3 regions of the Enterobacter sp. KBR-315C3_2022 genome follow, and region 3 is predicted to be linked to each of the others. Evidence: predicted binding sites of a transcription regulator. Region 3 holds the regulator's gene; each other region holds the start of a gene.

Region 1 (4,414 bases), on a different contig from region 3:
GAACTGGACGATCAGCGGAACGTTGCGGAACAGTTCTACATATAGGGTGCCGAGCGTTGAAAGAAAGCGGTTAGGGACGGTGCGCAGAATACCGAACACCGAGCCGACGAGGAACGCAATAATCCACGCGGTAACGGATAACGCAACGGTGACCTGAAAACCGCTCCAGAGCCAGCCGAGATAGGTGGTGTTGCCGAACGGGGCTTGTTGCAGAAAGATGCCCCAGTTCCAGTCGATTGACATAATAAACTCCAGAAAAAAAAGGGTAGCAGCGCTACCCTCGAAGATTGGTGAGAAGCTCATTTTCGCGCTGAGTGGGGAACGACCACTCCGCGTATAGTCTGTCCGTGCTTCCCGACAATCGAGAGGGCAGGTATTCCCGCCCCTGTTGTTCTAATTAGTTAAGAGCTTTGTCGTTTGGTGTTTTGAACAGCGCTTTCATGTCATCGGACAGTTCGAAGTTCATGTTCAGGTTCTTCGGTGGAATTGGGTTCTTGAACCATTTGTCGAACCATTTTTCCGCTTCGCCGGAGGTCTGTGCCTGCGCGATGGTGTCATCGATCAGCTTTTTAAAGTCGGCGTCGTCTTTACGCAGCATGCAGCCGTAGGCCTCTTTAGACTGCGCGGTGCCCACGATTTCCCAGTTGTCCGGTTTCTTCGCTTTTGCACGTTCGCCGGCCAGCAGCGCATCGTCCATCATAAACGCGACGGCGCGACCGCTTTCCAGGGTACGGAAGGAGTCACCGTGGTCTTTCGCGCTGATGATGCGCATATCCATTTTCTTCTCGTCGTTCAGCTTGTGCAGCAGCACTTCTGAAGTTGTACCGGACGTCACGACGACCGCTTTACCTTTCAGGTCGGCAAAATCTTTGATGTCGCCGCCCTTCCTGGTCAGCAGACGGGTGCCGACAACGAAGATGGTGTCTGAGAAGGCTGCCTGTTTCTGGCGTTCAACGTTGTTGGTAGTGGAGCCACACTCAAAATCGAAGGTGCCGTTCTGCAGCAGGGGAATACGGTTCTGTGAAGTGATAGGGATCATCTTCACCTGGAGGTCTGGCTTGTTCAGCTTTTTCTTCACGGCTTCAACAATGGCGTTGGAGTAGTCCTGTGAATAGCCCACGACTTTTTGCGTGTTGTCGTAGTAAGAGAACGGGACGGATGATTCACGGTGGCCGACCACGATAACGCCGTTTTTGGCGATCTTGTCGAGCGTGCTTCCTGCTTTCGGCGCGTCTTCAGCGTGAACGACGCCCGCCGACATCCCCATCACCAGCATTGCTGTGGCCAGTTTACGTAATTGCATACCCAACTCCTTCTTATCAGCGTCAGAGACGCATTGATACCTATTGTGATGTTGTTATTTCTCGCGCTGTGCGAGTGCAGTGTTATGCAAGCTTGTTAACATTTAGTCTGGCTTAATGTAAAGATTTTGCTGCGTTATTGTTTATTTTTGCGAAGCGCGCCGCACCATTCAGAGGCAAAAATCTCTCGTTGCACCGTTTCGGTGCTACCGACGATCTACGCGGGTGCAACAAGATTGCACGTTAAGCCAGATAGCGTTTGCGTGGATTAACAAAGCAATAGGCGTGCCAGAATTGGCCCTATTCCTGGAAGAGAGAGGGAAAAAGGCGGAGCTGGATTTTGAAAAAGTGCAAGAACCGTTCCCTCTCCCCTATGGGGAGAGGGCTAGGGTGAGGGGGAAGGTTATTTGCGACGCTGACGCAGGCTCATCAGCACGGCGCCAAAGCCAAACAGCGCGGTCAGCATCCACAGCGGCCAGTTGCCCGTGCGGGCGTACGGCGTCAGGCCCGTGGTCGGCGTGACGTTTGCGGTCAGCACCTCGCGGGTGAACTGCGGGATCATCGCCTGAATCTCGCCCTGCGGGCCAATCACGGCGGTGATGCCGTTGTTGGTGCTGCGCAGCAGCGGGCGGGCCAGCTCAAGCGAACGCATGCGCGCCATCTGGAAGTGCTGCCACGGGCCAATCGACTTGCCAAACCAGGCGTCGTTCGAGATGGTCAGCAGGTAGTCGGTATCCGGACGGAAGTTATCGCGCACCTGCTCGCCGAGGATGATTTCGTAGCAAATGGCGGGCGTCAGCGCAAAACCGTGCGCGTGCAGCTGCGGCTGAACGTACGGGCCGCGGCTGAAGGAGGACATCGGCAGATCAAAGAACGGGGCCAGCGGGCGCAGAATCGACTCCAGAGGCACAAACTCGCCAAACGGCACCAGATGGTTTTTGTTATAGCGATCGGTTGAGTCGTAGCTGTACTCGCTGCCCTTGCCGAGCGTAATGATGGTGTTGTACGTATCGTAGCGGTTCTGCTGGTTAAGCCGCGCGTCAACGATCCCGGTGATCAGCGTGGTGTCGCGCGCGCGCAGCAGGTTATCCATCATCTTCAGGAACGGCTGCTGGTTTATTTCCAGATCGGGAATGGCGGACTCCGGCCAGATCACCAGCTGGGATTTCCCCATCACCTGCTCGGTGGCATTGGCGTAGATTTTCAGCGTGTTGATCAGCTGATTTTCATCCCACTTCAGCGCCTGAGGAATATCGCCCTGGACCATTGAGACCTGCATGGCGCGCTCGGGCTGCGGGGTGAACCACTGAATGTAGCGCAGCGGGAAGGGCAGCGCGAACAGCACCAGCGCGGCAACCAGGGGCTTCCAGCTGTGCGCGGTCAGGGCCAGCACCAGCAGGCCGCTGACGACCATCAGCAGGAAGTTAATCGCCTCTACGCCCATAACCGGCGCCAGCCCTTTCAGCGGGCCGTCGATCTGGCTATAGCCGAACTGCAGCCACGGGAAGCCGGTCAGCACCCAGCCGCGGAGAAATTCGGTTATCTGCCAGACAACCGGTGCGGCAATCGCCACGCGGATCCAGGTCGTTTTGGGCCACAGGCGAGAGAGGATGCCCGCGAACAGGCCGGTATAAAGCGAAAGGTAAGCGGCGAGCAGTACGACGAGGAAAACGTTAACCGGGCCGGGCATCCCGCCAAACTGCGCGATGCTGACGTAGACCCAGTTAATGCCGGAACCGAACAGCCCCAGCCCCCAGACGTAGCCGATAGCCGCGGCCTGCACCGGAGGGCGATTCAGGGTTAAACCCTGTAGCCCCATCAGGGAAAGAATGGCCGCGGGCCAGATATCGTAAGGCGAAAAAGCCAGCGTACCGCTGGCTCCGAGCAACAGCGCCAGCAGCAGACGGACGCGCTGGCGTTCAAGCAATGGGGCAAATGCCATTTACATTAATCTTCCAGTTTTGGCACCGGTGAGTCGTCCGGCGTTCTGACGTGAACCTGAATGATACGTCGGCTGTCGGCCATGGCGACCTTGAATTGGTAACCGTCGATGTCAACGGTCTCGCCGCGCGCCGGAAGATGGCCAAAGGCCTGCATCACCAGCCCGCCGATGGTATCCACCTCTTCATCGCTGAAGTGGGTGCCGAAGGCGTCGTTGAAGTCCTCAATCGAGGCCAGCGCGCGCACGGTCCAGGTGTGGCGGCTCAGCTGGCGGAAGTCGATATCTTCTTCTTCATCGTATTCGTCTTCGATTTCGCCCACGATCAGCTCGAGGATATCCTCGATCGTGACCAGGCCCGATACGCCGCCAAACTCATCAATCACAATCGCCATGTGGTAGCGCTGAGAGCGAAACTCTTTCAGCATCCGATCCACACGCTTGCTTTCAGGCACAACCACGGCCTGGCGTAACACTTTTTCCATGCTGAAGGCTTCGGCGTCGCTGCGCATAAACGGCAGCAGATCTTTCGCCATCAGAATGCCTTCAATGTGATCTTTGTCTTCGCTGATGACCGGGAAACGCGAGTGGGCGGATTCGATGATGACATCGAGACACTCGTCCAGCGTCTGGTTGCGTTTCAGGGTGATCATCTGCGAGCGGGGGATCATGATGTCGCGCACGCGCTGGTCAGCGATATCCATTACCCCTTCGAGCATTTCGCGCGTATCTTCGTCGATAAGGTCGTTCTGCCCGGAATCACGGATCAGCTCCAGCAGTTCGTCACGGTTTTTCGGTTCGCCGTGGAAAAGCTGGTTCAGGATGAGGGAGAAAAATCCCTTTTTAGTGTTTGGCGTGTCGCTACTGTGTGAATTGTCGTCGCTCATGGCGTTTGTTAAGGGTTCTCTTGTTGGTTCTCAGTTCACCGCCGCGCTAAATCCCTGCGCGGCGGCATGTTAGTCAGCCGGTGACTGACTATTCTTTCTCGGCAATGTACGGATCCTCATAGCCCAGAGCAAGCATTATCTCTGTCTCGAGGGACTCCATCTCTTCCGCTTCGTCATCTTCTATATGGTCGTAGCCCAGCAGGTGCAGGCTGCCGTGGACCACCATATGCGCCCAGTGGGCTTCAAGGGGTTTCTGCTGCTCTTTGGCTTCCTGTTCAACCACCTGG
Region 2 (4,414 bases), on a different contig from region 3:
GGAATCGCGTTGCCCAACAGCGGCAGCAGCCACGGCGCGGCCACGCCGCCCGCGATGCAGCACAGGGCGAGTGCGACAACGCTTATCGCCATCAGCAGCGGCGCGCAGCAGGCGTTTTCCGCTTCCCGCGTGCGCGGCGCGCCGAGGAAGGTGACGCCGTAGACTTTCGCCATGCACATCACCGCCAGCGCGCCGGTGATCGCCAGCCCGACGGCCAGCAGCGGGCCAAGCAGGCGGGCGATAAACGCGTCGCTCTGGCCCAGCGCGAAGAAGGACTGGTAAATCACCCACTCCCCGGCAAAGCCGTTCAGCGGCGGCAGCGCCGCCATCGCCATCAGCCCCACCAGCATCGCAAGCGAAATGACCGGCATTTTCTTGCCGATGCCGCCGAGCTTTTCGATATCGCGATGGCCGGTGCGGAACCAGACGCTCCCCGCGCCGAGGAACAGCGTGCTTTTAAACAGGCTGTGGTTGATGAGGTGATACAGGCCGCCGATGAACCCGGCGGCGATCAGCGCAGGCTGGCTGAGGGCCAGCCCGGCCACGCCCGCGCCGAGGCCCAGCAGAATAATGCCGATGTTTTCCAGCGTGTGGTACGCCAGCAGGCGCTGGATGTTGTGCTCCATCAGCGCGTACAGCCCGCCGACGAACGCGGTGATCATCCCCGCGACAAGCAGCGCGATGCCCCACCACAGCGGCGGTTGACCGCCCATCAGCGACAGCGTCAGAATGCCGAACAGGCCAACCTTCATCACCACCGTCGAGAACAGCGCGGCGGCGGGCGCGGAGGCATTGGCGTGCGCCTGCGGCACCCAGCCGTGGAGCGGGATAATCCCGGCCAGCAGGCCAAAGCCCGCGACGCCCAGCAGCCAGACTTCATTGCCCAGCGGCTGGCCTCTCAGCACGGCAAAATCCAGGGTGCCGAAACGCTGCCACACCAGCCAGCAGGCGAGCGCCAGCAGCAGCGTGCCGAGGCGGCCCAGCGCAAACCAGAGCTTGCCGGAAGCGCTGCAGCCCGTCAGGAACACGCCGCAGAGGGCCATAATTTCGGCCATCACCACCAGCGCCCCGAGGTTGCTGGCAATCACGGTTAATACCGCCGTCGCCATCAGCAGGTTGACCAGCAGGCCGTTGGCTTTGGCGTGCGGGTGACGATGCCAGTCAATATTAAACAGGCTGATAAACAGCCCGCAGAGGCCAAACGTCACCAGCCAGATGGCGTTCAGCGGCGTGAGCAGAACCGTATGGCGAATCAGCGGCATTACCGCCTGGGCAGCGGTTCCGCCGAGCAGCACCACGCTGCCCGCCACCAGCGTCATCAGGCTGCCTGCCGCACCGCCGATTCCGGCAATCCAGCCGCTCAGGGCCTTATGAAACGAGAACAGCAGCGCCAGCACGGCGGCAGCGGCAAAGCACGCCACCGCGCCGTTAATCATGGATATCGCGTTCATTTCGCCCCCTCCTGATGCGCCTGAAGCAGTGACAGATCGCCAACGTCGGTATTGATCGTTAGCTCACGCTTGCGCCTGCTGGAGCGGGCGATGTCGCGAATGTTGACCAGAATCAGCGCCCTCGTCGGGCAGGTGCGCACGCAGGCCGGGCCTTGCTCATCAAAGCTGCACAGGTCGCATTTCACCGCCACGGCGCGCACGCCGGGCACCCAGTCCAGCAGCGTGCTGACGCGTGCGGGAGCCGGAGGCGCAGGTGGAGCTTTTGGCGAGTTGGCGTTCGCCGGGATATGCAGCGGGCGGCTGCCGGAAAACTCAATCGCCCCGAACGGGCAGGCAATGCCGCACAGCTTGCAGCTTACGCACAGGCTTTCATTGAGCTGGACTGCGCCATCCACCCGGGTGATGGCGTTAACGGGGCAGACGCCCGCGCAGGGGGCATCTTCACAGTGGTGGCAGAGCTGCGGGGCAGACTCTTTTTCATTACGCATGACGCGAAGGCGCGGCATCGACTGCAGCCCGTGCAGGCGGTGCGTCTCCGAACACGCCGCTTCACAGGTGCGACAGCCAATACAGACCGTCGAGTCAGCAATTACAAAACGGTTCACCGGGCAATCCTCTGATGATAGTCATTTTTGACGAAAAAATCTGTCTTATCGACACTTCTCGACACTGGATAATCAGGCCACGTTGGCCGATGCGCCGGCGGCCATCAGCTGCTTGAGGTTGACCGGAAGATCGTGCTCAACCGCGGCGTACAGGCCGTTGTAAACCGGCGCGATTTTTTCCAGGTAGTGTTCCAGCACCTGCTGACGGTCGCGGTTGCTGACGTGCCCGTCGACCATGCCGTCTGCCATCAGCTCGGCCTGCGCAATGCGCTCCCTGTCACCCTCTTTCGTCTCGACGTAGTACTCGATGGTGTGGCTGTTGAAGGTATCCGCCAGGGTGACGTAGATCGTGAAGTGGTCGAACAGGACAAAGCGCATGTCGCCCTGCGCCGCGCAGCTCACGGCGTGGTGCAGGCGAGCCTTTGACAGGGTGATCCCCTGAACCAGCGCGTTGCAGTAAAGGTGCCATTGCTCCTGAAGCTGATGGTGGCGCTGTGCGATGTAATCCGCTTTTTCGCTAATTTCCCAAATCGTCATAAAAGGTATCCGGTTAATGGAGATAGCGGCTATTAAGCAGATTCCATGCCAATTTTTAATTCATTGAATTAAAATTGATTTTTAAAAACTTCCGCTGTCACAGCGGTGATGTCGACGTGTCATTTCGACAGCGACGTCATCGTCACGCCCTACCGCAAATTAAGCTGGCACCGTTATTGCATTAAGGCTTCCCGTTATTAAGGAGGCGTCATGCACGAAATCACCCTCTGCCAGCGGGCACTGGAGCTTATCGAACAGCAGGCAGTGCAAAATCACGCGAAACGCGTTACCGGGGTATGGCTGAAAATCGGCGCGTTTTCCTGCGTCGAAACCAGCGCCCTCACCTTCTGCTTTGAGCTGGTGTGCCGCGGCACGCTGGCGGAAGGCTGCGAACTTCATATCGAAGAGCAGCAGGCGGAGTGCTGGTGCGGCGAGTGCCAGCAGTACGTCACCCTGCTGTCATCAAAGGTCCAGCGCTGCCCCCGGTGCCAACGCGCCGGGCTGCGCATCGTGGCGGATGACGGCATGCAGATCCAACGTCTCGAAATCGAGAGGGAGTAACCTATGTGCAGTACCTGCGGTTGCGCTGAAGGCAACCTGTATATTGAAGGGGATGAACATCGCCCCCACTCCGCGTTTCGCTCCGCGCCCTTTTCACCCGCGCCGCGTCCGGCTGCGGCATTGACCGGCCTGACCTTCACGCCTCGGCAATCCGCTGCGGGCGATCTGCACTACGGCCACGGTGAAGCCGGAACCCACGCGCCGGGCATCAGCCAGCGCCAGATGCTGGACGTTGAAATCAACGTGCTCGACAAGAACAACCGCCTGGCGGCCCGCAACCGCGCCCGCTTCGCCGCCCGCCAGCAGCTGGTGCTGAACCTGGTCTCCAGCCCCGGCTCCGGCAAAACCACGCTGCTGACCGAGACCCTGAAGCGGCTGAACGCACGCGTCTCCTGCGCGGTCATCGAGGGCGACCAGCAAACCGTCAACGACGCCGCGCGCATCCGTGAAACCGGCACGCCCGCCATTCAGGTGAACACCGGTAAAGGCTGCCACCTCGACGCGCAGATGATTGCCGATGCCGCGCCGCGCCTGCCGCTGGCGGATAACGGCATTTTCTTTATTGAGAACGTCGGCAACCTGGTGTGCCCGGCGAGCTTCGACCTTGGCGAACGGCATAAGGTGGCGGTGCTCTCGGTGACCGAAGGGGAAGACAAACCGCTCAAGTATCCGCACATGTTTGCCGCCGCCTCGCTGATGCTGCTGAACAAAATCGACCTGCTGCCGTACCTCAACTTCGACGTGGATAAGTGCCTGGCGTACGCCCGCGAGGTGAATCCCGACATTCACATCCTGCTGGTGTCCGCCACCCGCGGCGACGGCATGGACGCCTGGCTGAGCTGGCTGGAGAACGAACGATGTGCATAGGCGTTCCGGGGCAAATACGTTCCATTGAGGGGAACCAGGCAAAGGTGGACGTCTGCGGCGTGCTGCGCGATGTCGATCTCACGCTGGTGGGCGACCGGGATGAATCCGGCGCCCCGCGGCTGGGCCAGTGGGTGCTGGTGCACGTGGGCTTTGCCATGAGCGTGATTAACGAAGCGGAAGCGCGCGACACCCTCGAAGCGCTGCAAAATATGTTTGACGTCGAGCCTGACGTCGGCGCGCTGCTGTACGGCGAGGAGCGGTGATCCATGCGTTACGTTGACGAATACCGCGCGCCGGAGCGGGTGATGCAGCTTATCGAACGGCTAAAAAAACGCGCCGCCCTGCTGGACTACACCGCACAGCGGCCGCTGCGAATTATGGAGGTCTGCGGCG
Region 3 (4,414 bases):
GCGGAAAAGATCCGTCTCCTGATCCTCGATGTGGATGGCGTGCTCTCCGATGGCCTGATTTACATGGGCAACAACGGCGAAGAGCTCAAGGCCTTTAACGTGCGCGACGGCTACGGCATTCGCTGCGCGCTGACGTCCGGTATCGAAGTTGCCATCATCACCGGTCGAAAAGCTAAACTGGTAGAAGACCGCTGTGAAACGCTGGGCATCACCCATCTGTATCAGGGGCAATCTGACAAGATGGCGGCATTCAGGGATTTGCTGGCAAAACTGGCCGCTGCTCCAGAAAACGTTGCCTACGTGGGAGATGACCTGATCGACTGGCCGGTGATGGCAGAAGTGGGGCTAAGTATCGCCGTTGCCGACGCGCATCCGCTGCTGATCCCGCGCGCTGACTATGTTACCCACATTCACGGCGGACGCGGTGCCGTCCGCGAAGTCTGCGATCTGCTGCTGCTGGCGCAGGGCAAGCTTGATGAGGCCAAAGGGCAATCGATATGAGTAAAACCAGACGTTGGGTTATCATTCTGCTAACGCTTGTCGCACTGATACTGATTGGCGTCAACCTCGCTGACCGTGACGATAATCAAGCGGAAGTCGTCAACACCAGCGACCCAACCTATAAAAGCGATCATAGCGACACCGTGGTTTACAGCCCGGAAGGCGCGCTGAACTATCGCCTGATTGCGCAGCACGTTGAATATTTCTCGGACGACAGCGTGTCATGGTTTACCCAGCCGATCATGACCACCTTTGATACCGACAAAGTCCCAACGTGGTCGATCAAGGCTGACAAAGCAAAATTAACGAATGACCGTATGCTTTATCTGTATGGCCATGTTGAAGTCAACGCCCTGACCCCTGACGCACAGCTGCGCAAAATCACGACGGATAACGCCCAGATAAACCTGGTGACCCAGGACGTGACGTCACAGGATCTGGTGACCCTGTACGGCACCACATTTAATTCCAGCGGTATGAAAATGCGCGGGAACTTACGCAGCAAAAACGCCGAGCTGATTGAAAAGGTTAGAACCTCTTATGAAATTCAAAACAAACAAACTCAGCCTTAAAGTTGTTATGGCCAGCGCGCTGCTGGCGGCCAGCCTTCCCGCGCTGGCTGTGACGGGTGATACCGAGCAGCCAATCCATATCGAATCCGACGCGCAGTCGCTTGATATGCAGGGCAACGTTGTCACCTTTACCGGCAACGTCGTGATGACCCAGGGCACGATCAAAATCAACGCCGATAAAGTGGTGGTGACCCGCCCTGGCGGCGAGCAGGGTAAAGAGATCATTGATGGCTATGGCAATCCTGCAACCTTCTACCAAATGCAGGATAACGGCAAGCCGGTCAAAGGCCGCGCGTCGCACATGCACTACGAGCTGGCGAAAGATCTCGTCATCCTGACCGGTAACGCCTATCTGGAACAGCTGGACAGCAACATTACCGGCGACAAAATCACCTACCTGGTGAAAGAGCAGAAAATGCAGGCGTCCAGCGAGAAAGGCAAACGCGTCACTACCGTGCTTGTTCCGTCTCAGCTGCAGGACAAAAGCCAGGCCCCGGCACAGAAGAAGAGTAACTAATTCGTTATGGCAACATTAACTGCTAAAAATCTCGCGAAGGCCTATAAGGGCCGCCGCGTCGTGGAAGATGTCAGTCTGACCGTCAATTCAGGCGAAATCGTCGGCCTGCTAGGCCCAAACGGTGCGGGTAAAACCACCACCTTTTACATGGTCGTGGGCATCGTGCCTCGCGATGCGGGCAACATCATCATCGATGATGAAGACATTAGCCTGCTGCCGCTGCACGCGCGCGCGCGTCGCGGTATTGGCTACCTGCCGCAGGAAGCCTCCATTTTCCGTCGCCTGAGCGTCTTCGATAACCTGATGGCCGTGCTGCAGATCCGTGACGATCTCACCAGCGAGCAGCGCACCGACCGCGCGAACGAGCTGATGGAGGAGTTCCACATAGAACACCTGCGCGACAGCCTCGGTCAGGCGCTCTCCGGCGGTGAACGCCGCCGCGTTGAGATTGCCCGCGCGCTGGCCGCTAACCCAAAATTCATCCTGCTGGATGAACCGTTTGCCGGCGTTGACCCGATTTCCGTTATCGATATCAAACGTATTATCGAGCATCTGCGCGACAGCGGGCTTGGCGTGCTGATCACCGACCACAACGTTCGTGAAACGCTGGCCGTTTGCGAGCGCGCGTATATCGTGAGCCAGGGCCACCTGATTGCCCACGGTACGCCGCAGCAGATCCTTGAAGATGAGCATGTTAAGCGCGTGTACCTTGGGGAAGACTTCAGACTCTGATAGGGTAGAGGTCACGAAACGCTGACGCGGAGAAAAATGCTCTGAACATGAAGCAAGGTTTGCAATTAAGGCTCAGCCAGCAACTGGCGATGACGCCGCAGCTCCAGCAGGCAATCCGCCTGTTGCAGCTGTCCACGTTAGAACTCCAGCAGGAGCTCCAGCAGGCGCTGGACAGCAACCCGCTGCTGGAGCAAACCGATCTTCATGACGAAGTAGACGCTCAGCAAACACAGGATACCGAAACCCTCGACACCGCGGACGCTCTCGAGCAAAACGAGATGCCGGACGAGCTGCCTCTCGACGCCAGCTGGGATGAAATCTACACCGCGGGCACCCCTTCCGGGACGCGCGCGGACTATCAGGATGACGAGCTGCCCGTTTATCAGGGTGAAACGACCCAGTCGCTACAGGATTACCTGATGTGGCAGGTGGAGCTGACGCCCTTCTCCGATACCGATCGCGCCATTGCGACCTCAATTGTCGATGCCGTCGATGACACCGGGTATTTAACCGTCACGCTGGACGATATTCTCGAAAGCATCGGTAACGATGAGATCGAGCTTGAAGAAGTTGAAGCCGTTTTAAAGCGTATCCAGCGCTTCGACCCGGTGGGCGTGGCGGCGAAAGATCTGCGCGACTGCCTGCTGATCCAGCTCTCCCAGTTCGGTAAAGAGGTGCCGTGGATTGACGAAGCCCGCCTGATCGTCAGCGAACATCTCGATCTGCTGGCTAACCATGATTTCCGCTCGCTCATGCGCGTGACGCGCCTCAAAGAAGAGGTGCTTAAGGAAGCGGTAAGCCTGATCCAGTCGCTCGATCCGCGCCCCGGCCAGTCGATCCAGACCAGCGAGCCGGAATACGTCATTCCGGACGTGCTGGTGAGAAAACATAACGACCGATGGGTTGTTGAACTCAATTCCGACAGCCTTCCTCGCCTGCAAATCAATCAGCAATATGCCTCCCTGTGCACCAGCGCGCGTAATGATTCCGATAATCAGTACATTCGCAGTAACCTGCAGGAAGCGCGATGGCTGATTAAAAGCCTTGAAAGCCGAAACGATACGCTCCTGCGCGTCAGCCGCTGCATTGTCGAACAGCAGCAGGCGTTCTTCGAGCAGGGCGAAGAGTATATGAAACCGATGGTGCTGGCGGATATCGCCCAGGCCGTCGAGATGCACGAATCAACCATTTCTCGCGTGACCACGCAGAAGTATCTGCACAGTCCGCGCGGCATATTTGAGCTTAAGTATTTCTTCTCCAGCCATGTGAATACCGAAGGCGGCGGCGAAGCCTCGTCAACGGCAATTCGCGCTCTGGTGAAGAAGTTGATCGCCGCGGAAAACCCCGCGAAGCCACTGAGCGACAGTAAGTTGACCACCCTTCTCTCCGATCAGGGTATTATGGTGGCACGACGTACCGTTGCGAAGTATCGAGAGTCTTTATCCATTCCGCCGTCAAACCAGCGTAAACAACTGGTCTGACACAACCGATAAGGAAGACACTATGCAGCTCAATATCACAGGACACAACGTCGAAATTACTGAGGCTTTACGCGAGTTTGTGAACGCGAAGTTCGCCAAGCTCGAACAGTATTTCGAGAGGATCAATCAGGTCTATGTTGTGTTAAAAGTGGAGAAAGTGACTCACATCTCGGATGCCACCCTGCACGTTAACGGGGGTGAACTTCATGCCAGTGCGGAAGGGCAAGACATGTACGCAGCTATCGACGGCTTGATTGACAAGCTTGCGCGACAGCTTAATAAACATAAAGATAAACTGAAACAACACTAATTGTCCGGGCAGTTAACGGGTGCAGGACGGCCTGTTGTGGAGCACAACGGGCCATTTGTACAGTTAGCGCTTAGGTGAAATTATGATGAACAACGATTCCGCTCTTCAACTGAGCAATGTCCTTAACCAGGAATGTACCCGCAGTGGCGTTCACTGCCAGAGCAAAAAACGTGCGCTGGAGATCATCAGTGAGCTGGCCGCAAAACAGCTGGGCCTGCCGCCGCAGGTCGTGTTCGAAGCCATTCTGACCCGCGAAAAAATGGGCAGTACCGGCATCGGCAACGGCATTGCGATCCCCCAC

What was found. Region 3 encodes sigma-54, which starts transcription at its own class of promoters, with help from an activator protein. Its sites were predicted from a motif close to GTTGGCACANNTTTCGCTNT; they were not measured.
Region 1: a site for sigma-54 is predicted at 1,575-1,594, ahead of AB8804_RS10765 (amino acid ABC transporter substrate-binding protein). Genes of this name have one in related genera too.
Region 2: a site for sigma-54 is predicted at 2,757-2,776, ahead of hypA (hydrogenase maturation nickel metallochaperone HypA). Genes of this name have one in related genera too.

Annotation. Positions count from the first base shown of each region.
Region 1 covers NZ_JBGKEB010000008.1:102,762-107,175, reverse strand. Annotated here, with positions in the region: gene gltJ (glutamate/aspartate ABC transporter permease GltJ) at 1-243, opposite strand, end outside; gene AB8804_RS10765 (amino acid ABC transporter substrate-binding protein) at 398-1,303, opposite strand; gene lnt (apolipoprotein N-acyltransferase) at 1,705-3,243, opposite strand; gene corC (CNNM family magnesium/cobalt transport protein CorC) at 3,249-4,127, opposite strand; gene ybeY (rRNA maturation RNase YbeY) at 4,216-4,414, opposite strand, start outside.
Region 2 covers NZ_JBGKEB010000015.1:41,607-46,020, forward strand. Annotated here, with positions in the region: gene hycC (formate hydrogenlyase subunit 3) at 1-1,451, opposite strand, end outside; gene AB8804_RS16000 (4Fe-4S dicluster domain-containing protein) at 1,448-2,056, opposite strand; gene hycA (formate hydrogenlyase regulator HycA) at 2,129-2,593, opposite strand; gene hypA (hydrogenase maturation nickel metallochaperone HypA) at 2,804-3,154, shown strand; gene hypB (hydrogenase nickel incorporation protein HypB) at 3,158-4,021, shown strand; gene AB8804_RS16020 (HypC/HybG/HupF family hydrogenase formation chaperone) at 4,012-4,284, shown strand; gene hypD (hydrogenase formation protein HypD) at 4,288-4,414, shown strand, end outside.
Region 3 covers NZ_JBGKEB010000026.1:36,187-40,600, reverse strand. Annotated here, with positions in the region: gene kdsC (3-deoxy-manno-octulosonate-8-phosphatase KdsC) at 1-501, shown strand, start outside; gene lptC (LPS export ABC transporter periplasmic protein LptC) at 498-1,073, shown strand; gene lptA (lipopolysaccharide ABC transporter substrate-binding protein LptA) at 1,042-1,590, shown strand; gene lptB (LPS export ABC transporter ATP-binding protein) at 1,597-2,322, shown strand; gene rpoN (RNA polymerase factor sigma-54) at 2,370-3,803, shown strand; gene hpf (ribosome hibernation promoting factor) at 3,826-4,113, shown strand; gene ptsN (PTS IIA-like nitrogen regulatory protein PtsN) at 4,196-4,414, shown strand, end outside.